2 regions of the Pantoea sp. B65 genome follow, and region 1 is predicted to be linked to the other one. Evidence: predicted binding sites of a transcription regulator. Region 1 holds the regulator's gene; the other holds the start of a gene.
What was found. Region 1 encodes LexA, which represses DNA repair genes until DNA is damaged. Its sites were predicted from a motif close to TNCTGTATGTACATACAGNA; they were not measured.

Region 1 (14,847 bases):
CCACGGGAGATATTTCCTGGCATAAATAGTGCTTCAGAAATCAGGTAACCTAATATGCAACCTGAGAATGCCATAAGTATGAATGATCCTTTCCCGCCTGATGCGATGAATAGCAATCAGGATGACTTTAATGTCGGTAAACGGCTGCGTGCGGTACGTAAAGAAAAAGGCATCAGCATCGATTATGTCGCTGAACAGGTCGGCGTCAGTAAGTCTTTTATCAGCAAACTTGAACGTAACGTCACGCAAGCATCGATAGCGACCTTACTCCGCGTTTGTGATGTGGTCGGGATTACGCCATCAAAATTATTTGAACCGCCGAAAACCAGTTTCGTTCCTGCCGGGCAGGGTACTCCCATTAGTCTGGGCGGTGAGAAAATGAAGGAGTATCTGATCAGCGGCGCCGGTAATAACGAAATGATGGTGTTGCGATCCGAAATTATGCCGCAAGGGGGTTCCGGTCCGGAACCCTACACCCTGAAAGCGGATGCCGATATGGTGCATGTGCTATCCGGCTGCCTGGAAATTACCATTGAAGATAATAAATATGTCCTGCATCAGGGCGATACGCTGACATTTAAGCCGTCGTTACCCCACCTCTGGCTGAATCCGTCCGCAACCGAGCAATGCACCGCTATATGGGTCATCGTGCCGCCACCCAAGGGTAATTAACTGCAGCAGGGGCAGAGATAGATATGTTATCAGTGACAAACTTACATAAGCGTTATGGCGACCATGAAGTACTGAAAGGCGTATCGCTGAGCGCCGCCAGCGGTGAGGTAATTTCGCTTATTGGTTCCAGCGGCTCTGGCAAGAGTACTTTTCTGCGCTGTATTAATTACCTGGAGCAGCCCTCGGAAGGGATTATCAGGCTGAATGGTGAACAACTGCATACACGTCGTTGCAGTCGCAGCGGTAATCTGCTGGCCAAAGATGCCCGGCAGCTGAAAAAAATACGCGGCAGATTGTCGATGGTATTTCAGAATTTCTGTCTATGGTCACATATGAACGTCCTGCAGAATGTGATGGAAGCGCCGGTAAAAGTTCTCGGAATGGCTAAACAGATGGCGCGGGAACAAGCCGAAATCAATTTGCTTAAAGTCGGCATGGATAAAAGAAGCTGGTCGCAATATCCCGCTGCGCTGTCAGGTGGGCAACAGCAGCGGGTGGCGATTGCCAGAGCGCTGTCGATGGATCCGGCAGTGATGTTATTTGATGAGCCGACTTCCGCCCTCGATCCTGAAAGGGTTAATGGGGTATTACTGATTATGCAAAAACTCGCCGAAGAAGGGCGAACCATGCTGGTGGTGACCCATGAAATGGGATTTGCCCGCCATGTTTCAACCAAAACGTTATTCCTGCACCAGGGAATTATTGAAGAAGAGGGGCCGCCAGAAAAGATATTTTCAAATCCGGACAGTGAACGATTAAAGCAATTCTTATCCAGCAATATTAAATAATTTTATTCACTTATATTCCGGTAGCAATCGCGCTGCCAGTGGAATGCTATGCCTACATCGGGAGATATTTATGAAGAAAATAGCGAAAGTTATTCTTGGTCTTGCGCTTTGCATTCAGGCTAGCGCCGCGCTGAGTAAAGAGCAGATTACCATTGCCACAGATGCCACTTTCCCACCGTTTGAATCGATCGATGCTAATGGCAAGCTGGTGGGCTATGATATTGAACTGGCAGAGGCGGTTTGCAAGGCCGCGGAACTTAATTGCAAAATCATCAGCGCCGCCTGGGACGGGATGATCCCGGGACTATTAAATCGTAAATATGATGCATTAATATCACAACTGACCGTCACGGAAGCGCGCCGTAAGGCGATGGCATTCAGTGATATTTACGATCATCCGACCTTCCGTTTTGTCGCCAGAAAGGGGGCAATTAGCGACACCTCGCCGGAAGGGATGAAAGGCAAGGTGATTGCGGTTCAGAGCGGGACGCCAATGGATGCTTATGTCACCAAAAACTATAAACAAAGTATTATTAAAAAATACAGCAGCGGCAGCGAGCCCTATCTGGAGTTGAAAGCGGGGCGTGCCGATGTCCATATGAGTTATGAAGCCCAAATCGATTACAGTTTCCTGCGGACCAGTGACGGTAAAAATTATCAGTTCGTCGGGCCTCGCCTGAGCGGGAAAGATGCACCGGAATTTGGTGAAGGTGTGGCGATCGCGATTAATAAACGCAATACCGAACTGTTAGCGGATATCAACAAAGGTATCAGGACGATAAAAGAGAATGGCACCCTGAGTGCTCTTAATAAGAAGTACTTCACAGCTGAGTAATTTTTGATGGTGGCACAATATATTATCCTGATACTGGAGGCGGGAGGGGTAACTTTGCGGCTGGCATTTACCTCCCTGATTATCGCAACGGTAATCGGACTGGCCTGTGCGCTGTGGAAAACAAAAAATAACCGCATTATCTCTGGTCTGGTGTCTGGCTACACATTGCTGGCGCGCGGTATTCCTGACCTGGTGATGATGTTATTTGTATTCTACAGTTTGCCTGCGTTGGTTAATGCCGGCTTTGAACGTTATGGCAGTGATTATACTTTCGAAATTAGTCCGTTTGTGGCGGGTGTGGCGACTCTCGGTTTTATTCTCGGCGCCTATATGACGGGCACCTTTTATAACGCCCTGATTAATATCGCACGCGGTGAGCTTGAAGCGGCACAGGCCTACGGATTCAGCCGGTTGCAGATTTTTAGCGCTATTATTTTGCCGCAGCTGATCAGGCTTTCATTGCCGGGGTTTACCAATAACTGGCTGGTGCTGATCAAAGCAACGGCGCTGGTTTCATTGCTGGGCCTTGAGGATTTAATGTCAAGGGCCCGCAGCGCAGCCGAGGCCACCGGGCAACCCTTTACCTTCTATCTGCTGGCGGGCGCATTTTATTTCGTCGTATCACTGTTGTCAGTGGTGATACTGAAATATTTAACGAAAAAATATGCGTCGGGTATCAGGGTGGTGAAAATATGAACTGGGCGATTATTGCCGAAAATAGCCGGGACTACCTGAATGGTACGCTGCTGACTCTGTTGCTAACGGCCGGTGCGCTGGCGCTTGGTTTTATTCTGTCGCTGAGTCTCGCGCTGCTCAGAAACCAGGGTTCGGTGGTGATTAACAGTGTTATCAGTCTGTATACCATTGTCTTTCGCGGTACGCCGCTATTGATTCAGCTATTCCTGATCTATTACGGGCTGAGCCAGTTCGGTTTTATTCAGACATCGATTTTCTGGCCATGGCTGTCCAGCCCGCTTTTTTGTGTCTTGCTGGCCTTTGTGCTGAATACCTCAGCCTACACCACCGAGATTTTTACCGGCAGTATCAATAGCCTGCCGCCTGGTGAAATTGAAGCGGCAAAAGCCTATGGCATGACTTATAGCTGTCGCGTCCGACGCATATTGCTGCCAGCAATGCTGACGCGATCTTTAGCGCTGTACAGTAATGAAATGATCATGATGCTGCATGCCACCTCGCTGGCCAGTACGGTGACGTTGATGGAACTCACCGGCGTGGCAAGAAATATCAGTCTTAATTACTACATTCAGTTTGAACCCTATGCAACGGCTGGCGTTATTTATCTGCTTATTACCCTGGTTATGGTCGGGGGCTTCCGCTATGCGGAAAAAAGATGGGGTAAATATTTACACACTGGTCGCGGTTAGTTAAATCACAGAGGTTTTTATGCAACAGAAAAGACAGTTCGAATTATGGGGTATTCCCTTTGATGGTGAGGCCACCCTCGGCTGGCCAGGCTCACGTCATGCGCCGGCGAAAGTACGTGAGTGCGCCCGCTGGATTAATATGCGTATTCAGGATGGCAAAATTTACAGCCTTGAAAATGACACCATTATGGATGTCGGCAATGAATTATTTATCGACCGCGGCGATGTGGCGGTTATTCCCTCTGACACGCTGAAAACCTTCGCTGCCACTACCCGGACGGTAGTCGAGTCGATTAACAGCGGTCGCGTGCCAATTATGATTGGTGGCGATGATAGCCTGCTGTTTCCGATTGCCAAAGGGGTACACGATGCCTTACCGGGTCGTATCGGCATCGTACATTTTGATGCCCATCTGGATCTGATGGATGAGAGTGAATCACAGGGGCGCTTCAGCCAGTCAAGCGGGATGCGCCGGTCACTTGAGCTGGAACGTATTGCACCGCAGGACTGCATTCAGGTATGTGAAAGACACTTCAATTTTCCGGCATCCGGCCAGTTTAAACACGATAACCAGCTGGTGCATTTATCGGCGCGGCAGGTGTTAAAAATGGGACCGGATGAAACGGTAAAATATATTCTGCAGCAGGTAAAAGGTGCGGATCATCTGTTTTTATCGTTTGATATCGATTCCGTTGATCCTGCTTATGCGCCCGGGGCCGGAGCGCATGAACCTGGCGGTATTACTTCTGATGAGGCTTTACAGATGGTGGCCATGCTGGCGCCGCACTGTGCCGCGATGGCGATCACCGAAGTGAACCCGACGAAAGATGTCGGCGATATGACCTCCACTCTCGCCGCTTATCTGGCGTTTACCTTTGCGGTCTACGGCAGCTGATTTTCCTGACGCCGCGCCCGGAAATAAAAACGCCCGGTGAATCTCACCGGGCGTTTTCGTCACTGGGTGTCGGGCGAAGCTGGCGTTTACAGCGGTTGCTCCGCCACCACGGCACTTTCAATCGTCAGACGGACTTCCTGCGTGATGAGATCTGCCAGCAGCTGATAAACTTTCTGCGTCTGCTCAATCAGCGCATCACCGGTATCACTGATATAGCCTTCGTCGCGTAAGGTCAGGACCAGTGAGGAGAACACCGCTTTATCAAAGAACTCCGGCGCGTTAATACCGTGCAACACCGACAGGCGCTGGGCCATGGTGCGGCTCTCTTTTTCCAGTGAGCCGCGGTTAATCGCCGGGTTAGCACTGAGAATCGAGAAGGTAATGGCATAACGTTGCAAGGTTTCACGTACCCCGGCAGCCAGCAGTTGCAGCGTGCGGGAACGTGCCGGGATAAAGCGCAGACGGTTGTCATCGCCGGCCAGCAGCCCCTGACGGGACAGTTCAGCAATCAGATCGTCCAGCACCTGCGGCAGCTCCTCTTTGCTCCAGCGCAGGAACAGCTCACTTTTCAGCATGGGGTAAATGACGCTGACCTGACGTAACAGCTCCGCCCGCGACAGTTCGCGATGCTGCTGCACAATGGCCGCAATCAGGGCCGGTAACACCAGCATATGATGGATATTATTACGGTAGTAGGTCATCAGCACCGCCTGCTCACGCGGCAGAATAATAATGTCACCGATATTGTCCTGTTCGGTTTCAAACTTATTCATGCCCAGCGCACTATCCAGCAGCGCTTCAGCGCTGATATCCGGCACCGTCGCATCCGGCGAGTAAGGCACGTTGCGCAGCAGCTGGAGATAACATTCGAGCTGTTCCGTCAATTGCTCGCGCGTCAGCGAGCGCTGGCGCGAGGCCAGCAGCGCCGTGACGCACAGATTCATGGCATTGGCGGCACCGGCATTATTAATCCGTACCATCACGCGCTGGGCGATATCATTCACCGCAGGCGTCAGCCAGCCGGGACGCTGGGCTTCGATAGGATCAATCGAGTCACGCCACTCCGGTACATGCTTATTCAGATAGTTAATCAACGGCAGCGGTTCGCCAAAGTTAACGTAACCCTGGCCGAGATTGCGCAGCTTGCGTAAGCCGCGCACCATCTGCATAAAGCCTTCTTTCTCTTTGGTCGCGCCCCGCAGTTCTTTGGCGTAAGTCCCCACTTCCATCACATGCTCATAGCCGATGTAGATTGGCACCAGCGTAATTGGGCGGTTACCGCCGCGCAGCATGGCCTGAATGGTCATCGACAGAGTGCCGGTTTTCGGATCGAGCAGACGTCCGGTGCGTGAACGGCCACCTTCCACAAAGTATTCCACTGAATAACCGCGGGTAAACAGCTCGCCGAGGTATTCACGGAACACCGTGGCATACAGCTTATTGCCCTTAAAGGTGCGGCGAATAAAGAATGCCCCGAGACGGCGGAAAATCGGTCCGGCCGGCCAGAAGTTCAGGTTAATACCGGCGGCAATATGCGGCGGCACCAGCCCCTGATGATAAAGCACATAGGAGAGCAGCAGATAGTCCATATGGCTGCGGTGGCAGGGCACATAAACAATCTCATGGCCGTCCTGCGCCAGCTGACGTACCCGCTCTCCGCCGTTGACGTTAATCCCCTGGTAGAGCTTGCTCCACGTCCAGCCCATAATACGATCGGTGAGACGGATCGCTTCATAGGAGAAATCGGCGGCAATCTCTTCCATCAGTTCAATGGCGTTTTGCTGCGCTTTCTCATGGGAGATTTTACGCGTACGCGCCTCATCTTCTACCGCTTTGGCGATAGCTTTCGACTGCAGCAGGCGACCAAACAGCTCCTGACGTACCGGCAGGCGCGGGCCGACCGCCGCCAGACGCTGACGGGCGAAATGCATGCGCGCCACGCGCGCCAGCTTCTGGGCGATGGTCTTATCGGTGCCGTGTTCGGTGGCCATGCGGCGCAGCGAAACGGTCGGTGAGAAGCGAACAAAGCTGTCGCGCCCTAACCAGATAACGGCAAAGAACTTCTGCACGCCGTTAAGTACGCGCAGATGCGGCGTTTGCTCGCCCTGAACTTCACGTCCCGGCGCACGACCAAACATCACCGAAATCGGTACCATCTGCACGTCCAGCGCCGGGTTGCTGCGATGCAGATCCAGATAGTCGTGGAACAGTTTTACCGATTCGAGATTCGGGACGAAATAGGGGAACAGACGCGGACCGTCATGGATAAACACATGACGTGGTAAAACCGTACCATCGATCTCCAGCGGATCCAGCGGGTCGGGCAAGTCACGTTTGCGACATTGCGCACGTAGCGCGAGGAGATCAGCCTTTGAATCATAAGGCAATACATACATAATGGGGCGCGATCTGTCGAGCCCAAGTTCCGCTACCGGATCGGCCGGGATAGCTTTACTCTTCACCAAAAATGAGAGTGGTAAGTTTAATAACTTGTAGTAGAAATTACGCCAACCTGACATAGACAACATGAAGCCTCTTGTTAGCAAAGCGCGGCAAGCATACCAGAAAGCGCTATTAAGATCTGTTGTGTTGCAATATGTGCGCCACCCAGAAGTGGACGTTAAACATCTCAAAGGGTTCCATAATTATGGCAAATAATGTAACTGGTCTGACACGCATCATAAAAGCGGCAGGCTACTCATGGAAAGGGTTACGTGCAGCCTGGCAGAATGAGGCCGCATTTCGTCAGGAATCCGTTGCTGCGGTGGTGGCGATTATCATTGCCTGCTGGCTGCATGTTGATGCCGTCACGCGCGTGTTGCTGATTGGTTCGGTGCTGCTGGTGATTATCGTGGAAGTGCTGAACAGCGCGATTGAAGCGGTAGTGGACCGGATTGGCAGCGAACAGCATCCGCTCTCCGGACGCGCCAAAGATATGGGGTCGGCGGCGGTATTACTGAGTATTCTGCTGGCGCTGCTGGTCTGGATCACCCTGCTGTGGTCATATTGGGCTTAGGCCGACAGAAATCGCCAAACTGCTGTTTTTTACACAGCTTTAGGTTTCCAAGCCACCAATACCTGTATATACTCACAGCGACTGTATAAACAACCAGGGGGCGGAATGAAAGCATTAACGGCAAGGCAGCAGCAGGTATATGATCTGATTCGTGACCATATTAGTCAGACCGGTATGCCGCCTACGCGCGCCGAGATTGCCTCGCAATTAGGTTTCCGTTCCCCTAATGCCGCGGAAGAGCATCTGAAAGCGCTGGCGCGTAAAGGCGTGATTGAGATCGTCTCCGGCGCTTCGCGCGGTATTCGGCTGATGATGGAAGAGGAAACCGGGCTGCCGCTGATTGGGCGCGTTGCTGCCGGCGAGCCATTACTGGCAGAACAGCATATTGAAGGCCATTTCCAGGTCGACGCGAATCTGTTTAAACCTAACGCTGACTTTTTGCTGCGTGTCAGCGGCATGTCAATGAAAGACATCGGTATTATGGATGGTGATTTGCTGGCGGTGCATAAAACTCAGGATGTGCGTAATGGCCAGATAGTGGTGGCACGCATTGATGATGAAGTCACGGTTAAGCGCCTGAAAAAACAGGGCAATGTTGTGCAACTGTTGCCGGAAAACAGCGACTTTCAGCCGATCGTGGTCGATCTGCGTCAGCAATCCCTGACGATTGAAGGTCTGGCGGTTGGCGTAATCCGCAACGGCAACTGGCTGTAAGTTACCTCTCTTGTTCCTTACGCGCGCTGATGTCTTCCTGAGGCACGCGTAAGGTAAACTTGTTGGTCTCACCCCATTTTTGCGCCAGCCAGCGTGGCTGTGCCGCTTAATCGCGTTGTGGAAGCCTGGGCGATTGTTTACTGCTACCGATAAAAACCTCTGGCGGCTGGCGCTGCCGATGATCCTTTCCAATATCACCGTGCCCCTGCTGGGTCTGGTGGATACTGCCGTTATTGGCCATCTTGACAGTCCAACGTATTTGGCTGGCGTGGCGGTAGGCACCACCGCCACCAGTTTTCTGTTTATGCTGCTGCTATTCCTGCGGATGAGTACCACCGGTTTAACCGCTCAGGCCTTTGGCGCTGGTGATAAACCGGCGCTGGCGCGTGCGCTGATGCAGCCATTATCCATGGCGCTGCTGGCCGGTCTGCTGTTTATTATGCTGAAAGAGCCGCTGAGTACGCTGGCCACCTCGCTGGTTGGCGGTAACCCCGAAGTATTGCGTCAGGCGCAACTGTTTATGTCGGTGCGCTGGCTTAGCGCTCCGGCGACGCTGGCAAATCTGGTGCTCCTCGGATGGCTGCTTGGCGTGCAGTATGCCCGTGCGCCGGTGATCCTGCTGGTAGTGGGCAATCTGGTCAATATCCTGCTTGCCCTGTGGTTCGTTACCGGCCTCGGTTGGGGAGTGCGCGGCGCGGCAGCGGCGACGGCAATCGCCGAGTATGTCACGCTGCTTATCGGGCTGGTGATGGTATGGCGGGTGCTAAAGCTGCGCGGAATTGCCTTTAGCCTGCTGAAAAATAGCTGGTACGGCGATCTTCGCCGCCTGATGCGGCTGAACCGCGACATCATGTTGCGTTCGCTGATGTTGCAGCTCTGCTTTGCCTCATTAACTATCCTCGGCGCGCGGCTGGGCAGTGAGGTGGTAGCGGTCAACGCGGTGCTGCTGATGTTCCTCACCTTTACCGCCTATGCGCTGGATGGTTTTGCCTATGCGGTGGAAGCTTGCTCCGGCGAAGCATATGGCGCGCGCGACAGCGATAAGTTGCTGCGCGTATGGCATGCGTCCTGCCGTCAGGCCGGGCTGGTGGCGCTGAGTTTCTCGCTGCTCTATGCCTGCAGCGGCGAAGCGATAGTCGCTATGCTGACGTCATTACCCGAGTTGCGTGATATGGCCGATCGCTACCTTATCTGGCAGGTGATTCTGCCGCTGGCTGGTGTCTGGTGCTATCTGCTGGATGGTATGTTTATTGGCGCCACCCGCGGCAGCGAAATGCGCAACGGTATGGCGATTGCCGCGCTGGGATATGCGCTCACCTTATTGACGTTGCCATGGTTAGGCAACCACGGTTTATGGCTGGCGGTGATGGTGTTTCTGCTGCTGCGTGGCCTGTCGCTGTGGTTTATCTGGCGGCGGCACTGGCAGCGTAACAGCTGGTTCGCTGGTTGAAATATTTGCTTACCGGACTGTTTTGCAGAAATAATGGCTTAAATATAGATGTTTTTCAGGTGGTTACTCTGTTTTGCTACGGGCTAATTAGTGTTAATTGCTGCATTGTGACCTCATTATCGCGAATCACGACTACAATTAACTCTGTGTTTAGCAAATGGATAGCGTTTTATTCTGACATCATGCAGATGGATAAGATGAAACACTGAAACTTTATCACCTGGAGGTATCACATTATGAATAGCGATCAAGCCAGCGGTAACTGGAAACAGTTCAAAGGTAAAGTGAAGGAAAAATGGGGCAAGCTCACTGACGACGACATGACGGTGATCGAAGGTAAACGCGATCAACTGGTAGGTAAAATCCAGGAACGTTATGGTTACGCTAAGGATCAGGCGGAAAAAGAAGTTAAGGAGTGGGAAACCCACAACAGCGACTATCGCTGGTAATCATTTGCCAGGGGCGGCAGTAGCGCCGCCCGCACCGGCAACAGTGATGCAGACTGAATTATCTGATCTCAAGCCCATTTAAGGACGATGCTCCTGCCGGGCACAAGGAAAGTGCCGCTTCAGACCGCCCGCCATTTAGCGTCCCCGTTTCTTACTTACCACCGAATGATCATGCTCGCAGCTTTCCTGATGCGTGCAGGCTTCTACTTCCTGACAGCTGACACACAATCCATGGGCTTCAATGACGCTGTGGCGTAAGGCGAAACCTGACTGGTGCGCCAGCACCTGCAGAATATCTTCAACGCCTGCGGCGTGTTTTTCATTTACTGAACCGCAGCCATCGCAGATCAGCATCGCCGAGCTGTGTTGCGGTTCTTCAAAATGGTGACACACCACGTAGCTATTGTTGGATTCAACACGATGGATAAAGCCCTGCTCCAGCAGAAAATCGAGTGCGCGATAGACGGTGGGTGGCTTTGCCTGCGGTTCGGATACCCGCAGCAGATCAAGCAAGTCATAAGCGCTGATGGCGCCTTTCTGTTCAGTCATCAGACGTAAAACTTCCAGACGTTGCGGTGTCAGACGCACATTGCGCTGCTGACAGAGTTGTTCTGCCTGCGACAGAAGTTGTTCAGGAAGGGTGGCGCTCATGATGAATCTCCAGACCGTAATGAGATGTTATTTTATCACGTACCGCAAAAAACGCCGAACCCTCTGTTTTCGTCTCGCCAGTGGCGCGGCTGCCAACCTTCCGCGTCGCGATAGGTTAAATAATATTTATCTGACATTACGCCCAATCAGTAATGCAACTTACTCATTTATCTTAAGTTAAATCCTGTACTTATCTTTTCCTGCGCTAATTCTGTGATTTGCGATACAAAATAAAGCGGTCTACTGTTAAATGATGCTTATCTGGCTAACCGGATTTACTCCACCTCTGCCCGGGTTAATGATTAGCCATTAACAGATTATAAAAACTCCAATCACCAGATAAGCCCACTGAAAGCGAGTGAGTTCACGGCAACGACTGTCCGCCCGAAGCGCATTATTTGGGTTGGGGCATTCTGCGTGCATTTAGCGTGTTAATTTCAATTCGGGTGGTTTCAGGCAAATGGCAAATATATCAGAGCGTATTTTCAGGACTTTTCATCCCATCGTGTTAAAAGCGCTGTTACTGGTGCCGTTCAGCGGCATGGCGGCAGGAAATTACTATGATGCTCGTAATGACGCAATGGGGGGCACCGGTGTCGCGTCATCCAGCTGGGGCACCGCGCCGTTAGCAAATCCGGCGTTGTTGACCAAAGCGCAGCCTGATGATCATGTCAGCGTGATTATCCCTTCCGTAGGCGTGCAGTTAACCGATAAAGATAAGCTGGTCAACAAAGTCGACGATATTGCCAATACGGTTGACAGCTACCGCGGTCTGACCGACAGCTTCACCTTCGCTGATTATCCAAAGCTACAGGCGGCGGCAGGCGATCTGGCCAACCGACTGCGTGATATCCGCAACAACACCGCAACCGGCAGCGCCGGCGCGGCCATCGTCGTGGCGATACCGAATGAGGTGTTACCTTTTGCCTTTGTCAGCAAAGTCTACGGCACCGCTCATCTGGCGACCGATGTTTCACAAAGCGATATTGATTATTTACAGGGCGTGGCGGATGGCACCATCATCCCGCTGGCTGGCGATGAAGACCGTTTAACCTCTGCCGGGCTGGGACGTGGAGCGATTGTTACCGACTACGGCATTGCCATGGCGCATCAGTTTAATCTGGCGGGCCATCCGGTATCACTTGGCGTAACGCCTAAGCTGCAGAAAACTTATCTGTATAACTACAGCGTATCGGTCTACAACTACGATAAGTCAGCCTTTACTGAAGGCCGCTATAAAAATACCAATACCGGTTTTAACCTTGATGCCGGTCTGGCGACGGATTTTGGCGATAACTGGACGCTGGGTTTAAGCGCGCAAAACCTGATTTCACGTGATATCGATACCAAAGAGGTGAGTGGTTACACCGATACCTATCAGATTCGCCCACTGGTCACCAGCGGCCTCTCCTGGCATACGGAAAAACTGACCACCAGCCTGGACATTGATTTAACCCCAACCAAACGCTTTAAAACCCAGCAGGAGAGTCAGTACGCTGGTGTCGGCGCTGAGTATCGTCTTTTCAGCTGGTTACAGCTGCGTGCCGGTTATCGCGCGGATATGAAGTCAAACGACGCGAATGTTGCGACCGCGGGTTTTGGTATCTCACCCTTTAATAACTCAGTGCATCTCGATCTGGCGGGTTCTGTCGGCAATGACAACACCTGGGGGGCGATGGCGCAAATTGGTTTTAACTTCTGATCGTGGCTTTTGGGCGAGGCATCCCTCGCCCCTGCGCCATTCTGTGATATCATTGCGCATATTATCGACATCGATTCACCCCCACAGAGTTATCGTTTTTCATGACCCAGAATCTACCCGCTCATCGCTTTTCTGTTGCTCCCATGCTTGACTGGACCGATCGCCACTGTCGCTATTTTCATCGTCAGCTGAGCAGCCAAACGCTGCTGTACACCGAAATGGTGACCACCGGGGCGATTATTCATGGCAAAGGAGATTATCTCGCCTGGAGTGAAGAGGAGCAGCCGGTGGCATTGCAGCTGGGCGGCAGCGATCCGGCAGCGCTGGCGCAGTGTGCCAGACTGGCCGCAGCGCGTGGCTACAACGAAATCAATCTTAACGTCGGTTGCCCGTCCGATCGGGTGCAGAACGGACGTTTTGGCGCCTGTCTGATGGGCGAAGCGGCACTGGTGGCTGATTGTATTAAGGCAATGCGCGATGTGGTGTCGATACCGGTGACGGTCAAAACCCGTATCGGTATTGATGAGCAGGATAGTTATCAATTTCTCTGTGATTTTATTGGTACCGTCGCCACGCAGGGCGGCTGCGAGATGTTTATCATTCATGCGCGTAAGGCGTGGCTTTCCGGTCTGAGTCCGAAAGAGAACCGCGAAATTCCGCCGCTGGATTACGAGCGTGTTTATCAGCTGAAACGGGATTTTCCGCAGCTGACCATGGCGCTGAATGGCGGCGTAAAAACGCTGGATGAGGTGAAACTGCACCTGCAGCATCTGGATGGGGTGATGATGGGGCGTGAGGCCTATCAGAATCCGGGCATTCTGGCGCAGGTGGACCGTGAACTGTTTGGCCTGCCGGTGGCGGACCGCGATCCGCTGGCGGTTGTGCGCGCCATGTACCCCTATATTGAGCATGAGCTAACGCAGGGCACTTACCTTGGCCATATCACCCGCCATATGCTGGGGTTATTCCAGGGCATTCCGGGTGCGCGCCAGTGGCGCCGTTACCTTAGCGAAAACGCGCATAAAGCGGGTGCTGATGTTGCGGTGCTGGAAACAGCGCTGTCGCTGGTGGCTGATAAAATTCCCGCCAGCGTTTGATCAGACTACAGCAGGGCGGCGCTGCTGGCCCTGCCTGGTCAAAAGCTCGCCAAATATTAAGCAATTTAACCAACTTCTCTGCCGCCTGTTGCCACTAAAGCTCCGTTTTTCAATCAGTTAGCCTGGTCTGATTTCTGGCATGTTTCTTGTAATAGCTCTGCGGTACTAACTTATTACGGAGCCTGGCGTATGGAAATCCTGTTTGTTGCTGGATTCTTTTTGATGTTGCTGCTGACCGGCATCTCGTTACTCGGCGTGCTGGCGGCGTTAGTGGTCGCCACCCTGGTCATGATGGTGGGCGGCTTATTTGTTTTTGTTATAAAGTTGTTGCCGTGGCTGCTGCTGGCGCTGGTGACGGTGTGGATCTACCGTGCCTGCCAGAAGCCCAGGATAAGACGCGGTAACTGGACATCACGTTGAATAATCAATAACTTGCGTGATTAACTGGTTGGCTTAATGCGGGCTGGATCACAACATGGCATTTTGCTTAGCTGTTTTATGCAATTAAACATATTTTTTACTTATGTTTTCTGCCAGGATAGCTTCAGTTGAGTGACATATGAATTCATCGCCGCTGACCCTACAAACAGCGCGAACTAAAAAAAGAAAGAAACAAGGGGCTTCCTTCGGGAAGCCCCGTTTGCATTTGTCGCTGGTTGAAGTTGATACCTCTAACTCTTTTCCGCTTGTTGAAGCAACGCCGATACTGCGGTGAAATACTCTTTTGCGATTCATGGATTAACTGTCTTATTAAGAGAATAATCATCAGTTTGCAAAAGGATATTATTGCTGGATCGCAGGCCGCCAGTTCAAGGTGGGGCTCACTGGCGCAAGACCCACCGGTATCTGCCGATCAGGGAATCAACAGACTGGAGCCATAAGTGGCGCGACTCTCCAGCGTGGTATGCGCCTGCTGAGCATCAGCAAGGGCAAATTTCTGCTGCTCCGGCACCTCAACCTTAATCGCGCCGCTGGCGATCAGTGAAAACAGCTCATTGCTGGCCAGCTCCAGCTCGGCGCGGTTAGTGATATAGCCAAATAGCGTCGGGCGCGTGACATACAGTGAACCTTTCTGCGACAACAACCCGAGGTTCACCCCGGTAACCGGCCCGGAAGCGTTGCCAAAGCTGACCATCAGGCCGCGGCGTTGCAGGCAATCGAGCGATGCTTCCCAGGTATCCCGGCCGACGGAG
Region 2 (14,847 bases), on a different contig from region 1:
GGTTGCGGCACTGTTTGCCAATGATGGCGCCGCGCTGATTTTAACACCGATTGTGATCGCCATGCTGCTGGCATTAGGCTACAGCCGTGGCGCCACGCTGGCTTTTGTGATGGCGGCAGGGTTTATCGCCGATGCCTCCAGCCTGCCGCTGGTGGTGTCGAACCTGGTCAATATTGTTTCGGCAGACTTTTTCCGGCTGGGTTTTAACGACTATGCCGCGGTGATGATCCCGGTGGACCTGGTGACGATTATTGCGACGCTGGCAGTGCTGCATCTGTTCTTTGCTAAATCGATTCCACTGCGCTATCAGCCAGAGAAGCTGAAAGCGCCACAGCTGGCAATCCGTGATGCGCGAACCTTTAAAGCCGGCTGGTGGGTACTGATTTTGCTACTGGTCGGTTTTTTCGCGCTGGAGCCGCTTGGCGTACCGGTTAGCCTGGTGGCTGCCGTCGCCGCGCTGATTTTGCTGACGGTGGCGCGTCAGGGTAAAGTGATCAATACGGCAAAAGTTCTGCGTGAAGCTCCCTGGCAAATCGTGGTGTTCTCTTTAGGGATGTATCTGGTGGTCTACGGGCTGCGCAATGCCGGCCTGACTGACTATCTTGCCACGGTACTTAATCGTCTGGCCGGGCAGGGGTTATGGGTCGCCACGCTGGGAACCGGTTTCCTGAGTGCGCTGCTCTCGTCGATAATGAACAATATGCCGACGGTACTGATTGGCGCGCTCTCTATTGATGCCAGCCAGGCAAGCGGGGTGGTGAAACAGGCGATGATCTATGCCAATGTAATTGGCTGCGATCTGGGGCCGAAGATCACGCCGATTGGCAGCCTGGCGACGCTGCTCTGGCTGCATGTGCTGGCGCAAAAAAACATCTCGGTTTCATGGGGCTACTATTTCCGGGTCGGCATTGTGATAACCGTGCCGGTACTGTTTATCACGCTGCTGGCGCTGGCTATCCGCCTGTCGGTAACGGCATAACCCTCTCGCAGGAGTCTCTAATGAGCGATATCACTATTTATCACAATCCCGACTGCGGCACCTCGCGTAATACGCTGGCGCTGATCCGTAATAGCGGCGTTGAGCCGACGATAGTTCTCTATCTGCAAAACCCGCCTTCACGGCAGCAGCTGACTGAGCTGATTGCCGCCATGGGGATCAGCGTACGTGCTTTGCTGCGGACTAATGTGGAACCTTATCAGCAACTCGGGCTGGCAGAAGACCGTTTCAGCGATGCGCAATTGATCGATCTGATGCTGGCGCAGCCAATACTGATGAACCGACCGGTGGTGGTAACGCCACTTGGCACCAGACTGTGTCGTCCTTCGGAAGTGGTGCTGGAGATTCTGCCCGCGCCACAACAGGGCGCGTTCAGTAAAGAGGATGGTGAAGCGCTAATCGATGCGCGGGGGCAGCGGATCGACGTGGCGGGTAAACCCTGAGTGCTCTGCACGATATAACCGCGCAGAGCACTGCGCGGCGGGGGGTTACTGCTTCAGGGACTTCACCCGATTAGCATAGCTCTTGCGCAGCTTCTGCAATTTCGGTGGAATGACCGCCATACAGTAGCCATTCTGCTGGCCGCGACCACTCCAGTAATCCTGATGGTAGTTTTCCGCCGGATACCATTCACCGCTTTCGATGGTGGTTACCACCGGCTGTTGATGGTCCTGCTGCGCGCGCTGAATCGCGGCCTCCGCTTCCTGGCGCTGGGCATCGCTGGTCGGGAAAATCGCCGAGCGATACTGGGTACCAATATCGTTACCCTGACGATTCAGCTGTGTCGGATCATGGGTGGCAAAGCTGATATCCAGCAGGTCGCCATAACTCAGCTGTTGCGGATTGAAACCGATGCGGATGCCTTCCGCATGGCCGGTTTTTCCGCTGCAGACTTCTTCATAGGTTGGATTGACGGTGTGGCCACCGATATAACCGCTTTCCACGGTTTCCACACCGATCACATCTTTAAATACCGCTTCGGTACACCAGAAACAGCCACCGGCAATAATTGCGTATTCACTCGCCATGGTAAAACTCCTGCCTGTTAATTTATATCCTGATGGCTTCAGGATAAGTGGTTTGCCAGTTGTCTTATCTTATTGTAGTCACAACTGTAAGCCGACAACCAGCGCACGGGGTGCGATCAGGCAAACCAGAACCATGCATCGGTAATCAGCTGGTTTTCTACGGCAAAGATCGCGATGCTTTCGATGGGTTGTTCATTGATGCCATAAATCAGTTCGTGATCGAAAACTTTATTGCCAAGTACCGTACGTGATAACACTTCGGCACGCAGTGCCGGATTATTAAAGCGATGGTTGGCGTAGAACTCGCGCAGTGCGGCTTTGCCCGTCGACGAGGGGGCATCCGCTGGCATCCGCCAGGCGGTGAAGTCCTCACTAAAGCAGGCGAGAAACGCCTCCAGATCGTGGGCGTTATAGGCTATGAACTGCTTCTCTACCGGTGTAATCACAGACATCTTCAACGCTTCTCCCAGATAATTTTATCGATAAATCAACCCATTATTTACCTACTGGCTGACGCGTGTCCAGGCCAGCCAGCAGCTTTATCATTCCGCGGCTCAGCGGCTTATCCTGACGCATCACGCTACCGAGGGTGCGCGTCAGTGGCGGATGCAGCGAATGCACCGACAATCCCTGACGTTGTGTCGCCGTGCTCACCGCCATGCGCGGGACGATGCTGTAACCCAGACCGGCAATCACCATCTGTTTAATCGCTTCAATATTACCCAGTTCCATCACCGGTTTCACGCGGTGGCCCGACTGTGCAAACCACTGATCGATTAACGCGCGGGTACCGCTGCCGGACTCAAAAATAATTACCGGCAGCGGGTGCAGGTGGTCCGCATCAGGGGCGGCACAACTGCTGGTGTCGCTCTGTGCAAAGATCGCCACCAGTTCATCCTGCATCAGTGGGGCAATCGCCACGTTTTTACCCGTTGCCGGCAGCGTGACCAGACCGATATCCACGCGATTGTCTTCAACGGCGCTCACCATCTGCCGGGTATTGCCGGTGGTAACCGCAATGGTCAGTAGCGGATAATCATGATGCAACTGGCGCAAAATCGCTGGCAGCAGATGAATACAGGCCGTGGCGCCGGTACCGATGGTAATAGTGCCGCTAATTTCCTGCGCATGGCTGGCAACCGACTGCCTGGCTGAGGCGATCGCCAGCTCAATATTTTCGCTATGTTCCAGCAGCGACTGACCGGCGGCAGTCGCTTTAATCCCTTTGCCTGTACGCTCCACCAGCCGGGCCTGGAAATAGTGCTCAAGCTGTCTGACCTGCAAACTCACCGCCGGTTGTGACAGCGCGAGTTGCTGCGCCGCGGCAGAAAAGCTGCCTCTGGCAATCACCAGCCTGAAGGTCGCCAGCTGTTCAAGGTTCAGCATTGCCATCAATTAACTCTTCCTTATACTCTTGATAAGTTTTAGCCGCTAAGACTCTGCCCCTGACTGGGTTAACCTCAGGACCGGTCAAACTACCGGGAAAATAACACCGTGAATATTATCGATGCCAGTGAACGCCATATTTCTGCCATTCAGGCCATTTATGCCCATCATGTCAAGACCGGGCTGGGCAGCTTTGAAACACAACCGCCCTCTGCGGAAGAGATCGCCAGCCGGATGGCGAAAGTGCGTCAGCAAGGGTTAATCTGGCTGGTGGCGGAAACAGACAACGGTGTGATGGGATATTGTTATCTGTCATTTTACCGTCCGCGCCATGCCTATCGTTACACACTGGAAGATTCGGTGTATATCGATCCTGACTATCAGGGACGCGGCGTGGGGAAGGCGTTATTGCGGCATGCGCTGGACTGGGCGCAGCAGCAGGGCTATCGCCAGATGATTGCCAATGTCGGCAACAGCGAAAATCACGGCTCACTGGGGTTACACCGCGCGCTGGGCTTCAGTGTGTGCGGCACGTTACGTTCGGTTGGCCTGAAGCACGGCCAGTGGCTGGATACGGTAATGCTGCAGCGCGCGCTGGGTGAAGGCGACAGCACACTGCCGGAGAATGCTGACGCGCTTAGCCGCTGACCTACAGCATGCCGGGGCGAAAGTCGGCGCTTTTATCCAGCAAGGTTGCGCCGGAAACATTGAAAATCCCGGCGCCGGTATAGTGCAGGGTTTGCGGATATTCCGGCTGGCGCCGGATATGGGCTTTTACCACTTCAAAAATAAAGAAGTTGTACTCCTCCACCAGCGCATCATCGTATAGCCGACATTCAAAGTTAGCGACACACTCGTCAATTAACGGCGCCTGTACGTTGCTGGCCGCGCGCGGCGTCAGGTTATTCGCCCTGAACTTATCGACCTGCGTGCCGCTGCTATTGCCGATAGCCACCACCTGATCGATCATATCCGCCGTCGGCAGATTAATCACACACTCACCGCTGGCGCGAATCAACTGATGGCTGTGGTTGATGGCGGAAATCATGCAGCCAACCAGCGACGGTGAAAATTCCATAATGGTGTGCCAGCCAAGGGTCATAATATCGTGCTCATCCTGCCACTGCGACGAGATCAGCACTATCGGGCCGGGTTCCAGATACTTTCTGACATTTTCTGGTGGAAAATCGATTTTTGCATCGCCGGTACTCATAGTGGCTCCTCCGGATTGCTCAGGTAAGCCTTAAGTGTGATAAACCTGTGGGAAATTGCCAGTAATGGCCGGCTTATATTCCGCACCGCCACTTTGCGTCAGCCGGTGAGGTCCAGCACACTTGCCTGCAGAGCGGGATTGACGTCATGATGTCGTTTCCCCCAACTGATAAGGATAGCGGATGGCTACGCCAGAGCTCGTGACTGACCGACTGATTTTACTCCCTTTAACGCCAGAGGATGCTGAGCAGATGCAGCAGATATTTCCGCGCTGGGAAATTGTCCGCCATCTGGCCGCCACGGTTCCCTGGCCGTTTCCTGATAACGGTGCGCAACGTTACGTCAATCAGGTGGCGCTACCGGCGGTAGCGGCGGGAACGGCCTGGTTCTGGTCAATCCGGCGTCAGGCGGATCCGGCGGTAATGATTGGTTTGATCTGTCTGTCTGATGATGCTGACAATAATCGCGGATTCTGGCTGGTACCGGAATGGCAGCGCCAGGGTTTGATGACGGAAGCCAGCCGGGCGGTTACCGATTTCTGGTTTAACACGCTGCAGCGCCCGCGGCTAAGGGCGCCGAAAGCCAGTGAGAATGACGGCTCAAGAAAGATCTCAACCAACAGCGGGATGCGGCTGTTTAGCCGCGGCAAAAAACAGTATGTCGCCGGGCTGCTGGATTCCGAGGTCTGGGAGATTACGCGCGAGGAGTGGCTGGCGCAGCAGAACCGTTCTGCGACTAACTAAATCTCCTGTGCAATCAGGCGGCTAGCGGGGTTCCGAAAAAATCCAGTTGTCACTGCCAGTGTGAATGATAATACTGTATATATATACAGATAATTTGCAGGGCAGTACGATGAATTTTTTACCCACCGCCGATATGCCGCAGCTTTTTCACCTGCCGCTGTTTCTGGAAAAAGTTGCCTGCGGTTTCCCGTCACCGGCGCAGGATTATGTCGAAAAACGTATCGATCTGAATGAGCTTTGCATCCGGCATCCCAGCGCCACCTATTTTGTCAAAGTGTCCGGTGACTCGATGATTGAAGCCGGTATCAGTGACGGCGATATGCTGGTGGTCGACAGCGCGCTGACCGCCTGGCATGGCTGTATTGTGGTGGCGGCAGTGGCAGGGGAGTTTACGGTAAAAAAGCTGTTGCTGAAGCCGCAGATCCAGTTAATGCCGATGAACCCGGCGTATGCGCCGATTATACCCGGCGCGGAAGAGCAGCTGGATGTGTTTGGCGTAGTGACGTTTGTGATTAAAAATACCGCTTAAGCGTAGTCACCGTCCGCGAACCTTTTCCCGTTGCGCACTCGATAGCTCACCGACAATCGATCTGAGTCGCGCCTATGAAGTATCAGCGTGAGCACCACGCTCAACCCGGCGCCTGCGCTTCCGATCGATAAGTTGCCGCCAGCGGCTGATTAGTGATACTGTATGCATATACAGTACTATATTTATACCGGGAACCCACAATAACCATGTATGCGCTGGTGGATGTTAACAGCTTCTATGCTTCCTGCGAGACGGTGTTTCGCCCGGATTTACGCGGTAAGCCGGTGGTGGTGCTGAGTAATAACGACGGCTGTGTGATTGCGCGCAGTGCGGAAGCGAAAGCGCTGGGGATCACCATGACCGCGCCTTATTTCAAACAGAAAGCGTTGTTTCAGCGTCATCAGGTCCATGTTTTCAGTTCCAATTACGCGTTGTATGCCGATATGAGCCAGCGGGTGATGACGATTCTGGAAGAGATGGCGCCGCTGGTGGAAGTCTATTCGATTGATGAGGCGTTCCTGAATCTGCACGGCGTCAGTCACTGTATGTCGCTGGCAGAGTTTGGTCAGCAGGTGCAGCAACGTATCTGGCGTGAAACCCATCTGCGGGTTGGCGTCGGCATTGCACCGACCAAGACTCTGGCCAAGCTGGCGAATCATGCCGCCAAGCTGTGGACCAAAACCGATGGCGTGCTGGATCTGTCGAATATCGATCGCCAGCGCAAGCTACTCAGTCTGGTCGATGTCGGCGATGTCTGGGGCGTCGGACGGCGCATCAGTAAAAAACTCCAGCTGCTGGGTATTGAAAGCGCGCTGCATCTGGCGGATGCGGCGCCGTGGTTTATCCGCAAAAACTTTAATGTGGTGCTGGAACGTACTGTGCGGGAGTTACGCGGCGAGTCCTGTCTCGAAACCGAGGAGTTCCCGCCCACCAGGCAGCAAATTCTCTGTAGCCGTTCTTTTAGCAGCCGCATCACTGACTATGCCGATATGCGTGAGGCGGTATGCGCCTATGCGGAGCGCGCCGCCGAAAAGCTGCGCGGCGAGCATCAGTATTGCCAGCAGATCTCGGTATTTTTGCGCACCAGTCCTCACGCCAGCGGAGAAACTTTTTATGGTAATCAGGCCAGCGGCAAGCTGCTGACGCCAACCAATGATACGCGCGATATTATCCGCATGGCCGTTGGCTGCCTTGATCGTATCTGGATCGATGGCCATCGCTATATGAAAGCCGGCGTGATGCTGGGGGACTTTTTCAGCCAGGGGGTGGCGCAGCTGAATCTGTTTGATGACTATCCGCCCCGTGCCGGTCAGGCGGCATTAATGCAGGTTATCGATGGCCTGAATCAGTCGGGAAGAGGGACCATATGGTTTGCCGGACAGGGGGTTCAGCGCGGCTGGGCGATGAAACGGGAGATGCTCTCCCCGGCCTACACCACCCGTTATGCCGATTTGCCGGTGGTGAAGTCATGAATAGTCATGCGTTTAGCGTTCCAGCCGTTCCTGCAGAAATTCAATAAAGCGCTGTGTTTTCGCCGGCAGCAGACGGCTTTCGGTAACGGCACAGACCGGGACCGATTCACCCTGCCATGCCGGAAGCACCGGACGTAACCGGCCACTGGCAAGGTCATCCGCCACCACCTCTTCCGGCAGCAGGACGATCCCCATATCCTGGATCGCCAGACTGCGGATCATACCGACACTGTTGATCACAAACCGGCTGCTGACCTCTACGGCGCTGGTTTGGGTTGGCGTATGCAGTTTCCAGTGAGTGGTTTTAAGTACCGTCAGACACTGATGCTGCGCCAGATCGGCGGGTTGCAGCGGCTTCCCGGCGCTGGCCAGATAACCTGGTGAAGCATAAAGAAACGCGGGTAGTCGTGCCAGAGTACGGGTAATCAGCTGCGAGTCCGGTGATTCGCCGATGCGAATGGCCACATCGAAAGGTTCACTGATCAGATCGACCCGCCGGGGCGTCAGGTCAAAATCGAAGGTGATCGCCGGGTAACGCCGGGCGAATTCGGCAATCAGCGGCGCCAGCCAGGTGACGGCGAAATCAACGGGAAATGAAGCGCGCAGCACACCGGCAGGCTGGGCAAGCATCTCTCCCAGCTGCTCATGCGCCAGTTTTGCCTCATCAACAATATGCCGGCAGCGCTCAAAATAGAGCCGTCCGGCTTCGGTTAGCACAATCTTGCGCGTGGTGCGGTGCAGCAGGCGCAGGCCAATCGCCTTTTCCAGTGCGCTGATGCGGCGTGACAGCGTCGAGTTGGGTATGCCGGTGGCATCGGCCGCGCGCCGAAAACTCATCACCTTCACTACCTCAACAAACAGCGCCATATCATCCAGCAATGCCATGATGATTATCCCATTAATGGATTAATTATTTCCATTATTGCATATTTATCCTGAATTTAAACTGGGCCATGATGCTTGCAGACCACATCACCTGTTTCCTGCCAGCTACTTAAGGAGCGCACTATGAGCCCGTTATTCACTTCTGTCCCTGTCGGACGTTACAATTTAGCCAATCGCCTGGTTATGGCGCCGATGACCCGCAGCCGCGCTGAGTACGATGGCACGCCGGGAGAACTGGCCGCTGAATATTATGCTCAGCGTGCCAGCATCGGGCTGATCGTCAGTGAAGGCACTCAGCCTTCAGATGACGGTCAGGGCTATCTGACCACGCCGGGTATCTATACTGATGCCCACGTGGCTGGCTGGAAAAAGATCACTTCTGCGGTACATCAGCAGGGCGGACGCATTTTTATTCAGCTGATGCATGCCGGGCGAATGTCGCATCCTGATAATACGCCGCATCATCGGCAGGGTGTCGCACCGTCGGCGATTGCCCCGGGAGCGCCGATGTTCACCGCCACCGGTATGCAGCCGATCCCGGTTCCGCGCGCGCTGACGCATGCCGAAATACAGCAGACCGTGGCTGATTTTCGTTTTGCCGCCCGGCGCGCGATAGAAGCGGGCGCTGATGGCGTTGAAATTCACGGCGCAAACGCCTATCTGATCCATCAGTTTATCGCCCCAAGCGCCAACACCCGCAGCGATGAGTACGGCGGGTCGCTGGAAAACCGTGCGCGCTTTGCCATTGAAGTGGCCAGCGCTATCGCTGACGAGATCGGCGCAGACCGCACCGCCATCCGTCTCTCTCCCGGCATGGCGATGTGGGGGATTGATGAAGGTAGCGAAGGCGCGGATCTCTATCGTTATCTGGTGGCGGAGCTCAACAAACTGGGGCTGGCATATCTGCATATTATGCACCAGGACAATGAACCGTTGCTGCACGACATCCGCCAGCAGTGGCAGCATCCGCTGATCCTGAATCGTCCGGGGCGTTCGCGCCAGCAGATTGGCGCCGATCTGGCAACCGGCCTGGCTGAGCTGGAAGCCTATGGCCAGATGGTGCTGGCGAATCCGGATTTTGTTACCCGCCTGCAGACCGGTGCCGGATTGAATGAGGCCGACCGCAATACTTTCTTTGGCGGCAACGCCCAGGGCTACACTGACTATCCGGCGTTAACCGCAGGCTGAAGTGACGAATAGTTTTAGGCGCGGATAATCAGGTTATGATAAGACGGATGGCTTAAGCACACTTTCGCGGGAGACCAACCGGATCATCATGGCTGAATTTAGTGGCATTACCCAGCGTGGCCTGACTTTCTTGCAACAGCTGGGTCAGAACAATAATAAGCAGTGGTTTGAGGAGCATCGCGCTATCTATGACGAAGAGTTGCTAAAACCGGTGCGTCAGCTGGTCGGCGATTTAGCGCAGGATATGCTGGTGATTGATGAGTTGTTTGAAGTGCGTCCGGCAATCGGCAAAACGATTTCGCGTATGCACCGCGATACGCGCTTTTCCCATGATAAGTCGCTGTATCGCAGCAATATCTGGCTGACCTTCAAACGATCACGCAATAACTGGACGGATGCCCCGACCTACTTTTTTGAGTTTGGCCCCGACTGGTGGCGTTACGGACTGGGCTACTATAGCGCCTCGCGTCTCACCATGAATCTGTTCAGAGAGCGGGTGACGCAGGAGCCCGCTGCTTTCCTCGCCATGGCGGACGCCATCCCGGCGAATTTCGCGCTGGACGGGGAAAGCTATAAGCGTGAGCTGGTGAAGGGGATGCAGCCGGAGCTGGCGCGGTGGTATAACAAAAAATCCTGGGCATTAATCAGCGAACAGCGTGAGATGGATTTGCTGTTTTCTCCGCAGCTGGTGGCGGTACTGGCCCGCGGTTTCCAGCGTCTGGCGCCGCTGTATGATTTTCTGATGCAGATAGAAGGGCAAAAACGAATGGCATCGCGCTGAAACCTGATCGTGCCGGCCTCACCGACGCCGCGGGAACGTTTAATCGCTCCCGCGGGCGGCTGCAGATCGCCGACGCGGGTCAGAATGACATCGTCATCCCCGCGTAGTAAGCCCGGCCGGATTCATTGTAGGTCGAGGCGCCTTCATTCTCACGATACAGGCGCTTATCAAACAGATTGCTGATACCGGCATTGAGGCGAAGATTTTTAATCACCTCGTAATTCGCCCCGATGCCCACTACGGAATAAGCCCCCAGCTGGTTAGTGGCCAGCGCGCCCACTTCATTACGGATTTCCGCATATTCACGCGGTTTCTGCCGTCCGTACAACGTCCAGTTGAGTTGGGTCGATAGCTTATCAGTGACCTGATAATCCAGCATGGTGTTAACCGTGTATTGCGGGATCACGGATAGCGGATTACCGCTGTCCTTATTCTCGGAGGTGATCATATAGGTGGCATTGGTACGCCAGTTAAGCTGATCTTTAACCAGCGGAATGACCAGATTTGCTTCAAGTCCTTCCACTAATGCCTTGCCGCCATTTTCCCAGCGCAGGATGTTATAACCGTTGGAAGCATAGCCAACCAGCCCGGTGCCTGACACGATTTTATTTTGGTAATCGTTACGGAAGTAAGTGATACCGGCATTAAATCCCTGCTGATTAAATTCGAGACCGATCTCTTTGTTGATACTGATTTCCGGGTCCAGATTGCTGTTGCCCATCAGGTAGCAACTTCCCGCCGCGATATTCTCCGGGCATCCGTTACCGCGGGTTGCCAGCAGATAGCCGTCGCTGGACTGATAAAGGTTCGGCGCCTTAAATACCCGGGCAATACCCGCTTTCAGTTTGAAATGCTCCCCCAATTCCTGCGACATATTCAGCGCCGGACTCCAGTTACTGCCGAACTGGCTGTGGTAATCAAAACGCAGCCCGGGGATCAGGTGGGTACCGGCTCTGGCTTCAATATTATCTTCAATATAGAGGGCGCTAAGTTCTGCGCTGTTTTTGGCGCTGCGACCGGCAGGATCGCCGGAAATATTACCGATGGTCACGCCACTGGCATCGGTAACCTGCATCGAAGCCGGGTCGTTAAGTTGTTCATGATTCCATTCGCTCCCGAGGGTAATGGTCTGCTCTAACCCCTTATCCAGCGGAATATTCACTTCACCTGAGGTTCTGAGATTCTGCAGACGACTGGTGTTGTACTGATCGCTATTAATCATCCCTTCAACACGTCCGGTAGAACCCTCCTGCAGGCGGGTATTATTGGTTTTCTCGTACCAGACCCCGACGCGTGACTGACCCCAATCCCAGATACCATTATGGGTTATGCCATAAGACTGACGATACATGCGGTTGGTTTCTTGTCCGTATAAGGTTTCCACCAGGCCATTGGGACTCAGGTTAGCATTACTGTATTGCGTATCACCGGCATAAATATTGCCCTGACGGCTGTAGCTCATATCGAAGTCGACAATCTGTGTGGGAGTGACCTTCCAGGAGAGCAGGGCATTGATATCTTTATTACGCACCCCTTCATTGCCCGCCGCATAGGAACCATTCTGCGCGGTATTGATATCCGCGGCATCGGCGTCGGTTTTATTGATATTGCCATACAGGCGCATGGTCAGCACTTCTCCGACCAGCGGGCCGTTCAGACTGAAATTAGCGCGTCGGGTCGCCCCCTCCTGGTCATCTTCCGGCTGATTAGTAAACAGCGAAAAAGTGCCGTGCCAGTCATTGGTCGGACGTTTGGTAATAATATTAATCACCCCGCCAGCGGCGCCGGAACCATAGCGCGCGGCGGCCGGGCCGCGCAGCACTTCAATCCGTTCCACCATTTCCGCAGGGACCCAGTTGGTATCGCCACGGGTGTCGCGTTCGCCACGCCAGCTGTAGCGCACCGAGTTGCGCGACAGGGTAGGGACGCCATCAATCAGGATCAGGGTGTTCTCCGGTCCCATACCACGAATATCTATCTGGCGATTGTTGCCACGGCTGCCGCTGGCGCTGTTGCCCGTCAGGTTGACCCCAGGCATTTTCCTGATGATATCCGAGAGATCATTGACCGGCGGCTCTTTGGCGATATCTTGCGCCGTGATTACCGACACCCCGGGTTGCTGCTTAAGTTGTTCCTCCGCGCGAACCTGAACCACCATCTCTGCCTGCTCTTCCGTCACCTCTGCAGCGGCATAGCCGCTACCCACTAACCCGGTGAGGAAGATTGCAAAAGGTTTCATATTGAAAGGCGTTGTGTAAATCACGGCGATTGTCCTTGATATTGTATGTAAATATTATGGAATAATTATGATAACGATAATTATTTTCATTTACATGCAATAGCAGAAACCTTCACACAATCTCCATGGTTGTACGAAAAACAGGCGGAAAGGTAAGTCTCTTAACGTTAACTTAATGAAATACAGCAGGTTAAATGTAAAGTTTTCTTTAGCAGGAGTAATGACAGAGATTGAATTTCTATTGTCTGCGTCCACGCAAGCGGGAACCCGCTGATTGGCGGTGTTTATTCTGCAAGGCGTTGGCGTATGATTGTGACAATTGGTAATAAGAATTATTAGTGTTTCAATTCGTGATTGCAGCAATTGACTTTTCAGGAGAGAAAATGAAATTACGTTTAGCGTTAACTTCGTCGCTGGTGGCTGCGACTTTTATTATCGGCGGTTGCGGCGCGGCAGCGGCTGAGGATAACAAAACGGCCGGTATCAGTATTGAACACGCACAGGGAACCACCCGGGTGCCGGTCAATCCGCGGCAGGTGATTATTCTCAACCCGGCAACGCTGGATATCGCCGATGCATTACAGATCCCGGTGGCCGGCGTACCACAGACCAGTACTCATCTGCCGCCTTTCCTGGCGAAGTATCAGGGAAAACCCTACCTGAATGCCGGAACCCTGTTTGAGCCTGACTATGAAGCGCTGAGCAACGCGAAACCTGATTTAATTATTGCCGGTGGTCGCGCGCATGATGCCTATGACAAGCTGAGTGAGATTGCGCCGACCATCGCGCTTGATATTGATAACCAGCATTTTGTCGAGAGTCTGTCACAGCGTACCGAACAGCTGGCGGCCATTTTTGGTAAACAGCCGCAGGCGAAAACCCTGCTGGATGGCTTCAGGCAGAAAATCGCCGCGCTTAAAGTGAAATCCGCTGATGCGGGTACGGCGATGGTGCTGATGATCAGCGGCGGTAAAATGTCGGCCTATACGCCAGGTTCGCGCTTTGGCTTTGTATTTGACGTGCTGGGTTTTAAACCGGCCGCCAGCTTTGCGCAAACCGGTCGCCACGGTAATGTCGTCTCTTCCGAATTTATTCTGCAGACCAATCCGCAGTGGCTGTTTGTGCTCGACCGCGATAATGCCATTGGCCGCAAAGAAGGGCAGTCCGCACAGCAGGTGCTGGATAACCCGTTGATCCGTAAAACCGCCGCATGGCAGAATAAACATATTGTTTATCTCGACTCCGCTTCGCTGTATATCGCCGGTGGGCTGCAAAGCTATAGCCAGCTGATGGATAACATCAGCAGTACGCTGGATCAGCAGAAAAAACCGTAACCTGCCGCAATGAAAAGCTTCTATTTTATTACCGGCCTGGCACTGCTGCTGGGCCTGATGATCGTGAGTCTGGGGATTGGGGTGGGGAATCTCACCCTGCACGGTTTCTGGTCCGATGCGGAAATGCGCGATATTTTTCTCATCAGCCGCGTGCCACGAACGCTGGCGCTGGTACTGGCCGGGAGTGCGATGAGCGTCGCCGGGCTGATTATGCAGATGCTGACGCAGAATCGTTTTGTGGAACCTTCGATTGCCGGCACCACCCAGTCCGCCAGCCTCGGCCTGCTGCTGGTGATGGTGTTTAGCCCGTCGGCGTCGGTACTGGTCAAAATGGTGGTGGCGACGTTGTTCGCTCTTGGCGGCACGGCGCTGTTTATGCTGCTGTTGCAACGTATGCGGATCAAGTCCGCGCTGATGGTGCCGCTGACCGGTATTATGCTCGGCGCGGTATTTAGCGCGGTCACGACCTTTCTGGCAATGGAATTTGATCTGCTGCAATCGCTGGGCAGCTGGGAGTCGGGGGATTTTTCCGGGATATTGCAGGGGCGCTATGAACTGCTGTGGATTGTCGGCGCGCTGACGTTACTGGCGATGCTGATTGCCGACCGTTTTACCGTTGCCGGGCTGGGACGCGATGTCGCCGTCAATGTGGGAATTCATTATCAGCGGGTCATGCTGACCGGTATGGCGATGATTGCGGTGATCTGTGGCGTGGTGGTGGTAGTGGTGGGCGTGCTGCCGTTTCTCGGATTAATTGTGCCGAATATAGTCAGTATGGCGATGGGTGACAACCTGCGGCGCTCGATTCCCTGGGTGGCGCTTTGCGGCGGCGCGCTGGTGGTGCTGTGCGATATTATCGGGCGTTTAATCAGCTATCCGTTTGAAATTCCCGCCAGCGTGATCCTTGGCGCTATTGGCGCCGTGGTTTTTCTGATCTTGATCCTCAGGAGTCAACGCCATGCCGGTTAACTCTCTATCTTCAGGCCGGACTGGCGGCGCTGTTGTTCGGCGCTTCAGCCTGCCGGCGCGGCGTTTGCTGCTACTGACGCTGCT

Region 2: the regulator LexA is predicted to act here: its motif matches at 5,438-5,457, upstream of umuD (translesion error-prone DNA polymerase V autoproteolytic subunit).

The regions. Positions count from the first base shown of each region.
Region 1 is NZ_JAHXPU010000037.1:50,061-64,907, forward strand. Features, by position in the region: gene JWF83_RS16740 (helix-turn-helix domain-containing protein) at 55-672, shown strand; gene JWF83_RS16745 (ABC transporter ATP-binding protein) at 696-1,460, shown strand; gene JWF83_RS16750 (transporter substrate-binding domain-containing protein) at 1,531-2,295, shown strand; gene JWF83_RS16755 (ABC transporter permease) at 2,302-2,991, shown strand; gene JWF83_RS16760 (ABC transporter permease) at 2,988-3,680, shown strand; gene JWF83_RS16765 (arginase family protein) at 3,700-4,575, shown strand; gene plsB (glycerol-3-phosphate 1-O-acyltransferase PlsB) at 4,662-7,094, opposite strand; gene JWF83_RS16775 (diacylglycerol kinase) at 7,223-7,591, shown strand; gene lexA (transcriptional repressor LexA) at 7,697-8,305, shown strand; gene dinF (MATE family efflux transporter DinF) at 8,439-9,755, shown strand; gene JWF83_RS16790 (CsbD family protein) at 9,992-10,204, shown strand; gene zur (zinc uptake transcriptional repressor Zur) at 10,340-10,855, opposite strand; gene JWF83_RS16800 (conjugal transfer protein TraF) at 11,316-12,557, shown strand; gene dusA (tRNA dihydrouridine(20/20a) synthase DusA) at 12,659-13,654, shown strand; gene pspG (envelope stress response protein PspG) at 13,844-14,074, shown strand; gene JWF83_RS16815 (quinone oxidoreductase) at 14,508-14,847, opposite strand, start outside.
Region 2 is NZ_JAHXPU010000041.1:39,868-54,714, reverse strand. Features, by position in the region: gene JWF83_RS20625 (arsenic transporter) at 1-979, shown strand, start outside; gene arsC (glutaredoxin-dependent arsenate reductase) at 1,000-1,440, shown strand; gene msrA (peptide-methionine (S)-S-oxide reductase MsrA) at 1,486-2,025, opposite strand; gene JWF83_RS20610 (nuclear transport factor 2 family protein) at 2,142-2,477, opposite strand; gene JWF83_RS20605 (LysR family transcriptional regulator) at 2,521-3,417, opposite strand; gene JWF83_RS20600 (N-acetyltransferase family protein) at 3,520-4,059, shown strand; gene JWF83_RS20595 (flavin reductase family protein) at 4,061-4,624, opposite strand; gene JWF83_RS20590 (GNAT family N-acetyltransferase) at 4,806-5,366, shown strand; gene umuD (translesion error-prone DNA polymerase V autoproteolytic subunit) at 5,476-5,895, shown strand; gene umuC (translesion error-prone DNA polymerase V subunit UmuC) at 6,102-7,367, shown strand; gene JWF83_RS20575 (LysR family transcriptional regulator) at 7,380-8,252, opposite strand; gene JWF83_RS20570 (alkene reductase) at 8,376-9,440, shown strand; gene JWF83_RS20565 (DUF2461 domain-containing protein) at 9,526-10,221, shown strand; gene JWF83_RS20560 (TonB-dependent siderophore receptor) at 10,301-12,460, opposite strand; gene JWF83_RS20555 (siderophore ABC transporter substrate-binding protein) at 12,844-13,794, shown strand; gene JWF83_RS20550 (ABC transporter permease) at 13,804-14,763, shown strand; gene JWF83_RS20545 (iron chelate uptake ABC transporter family permease subunit) at 14,753-14,847, shown strand, end outside.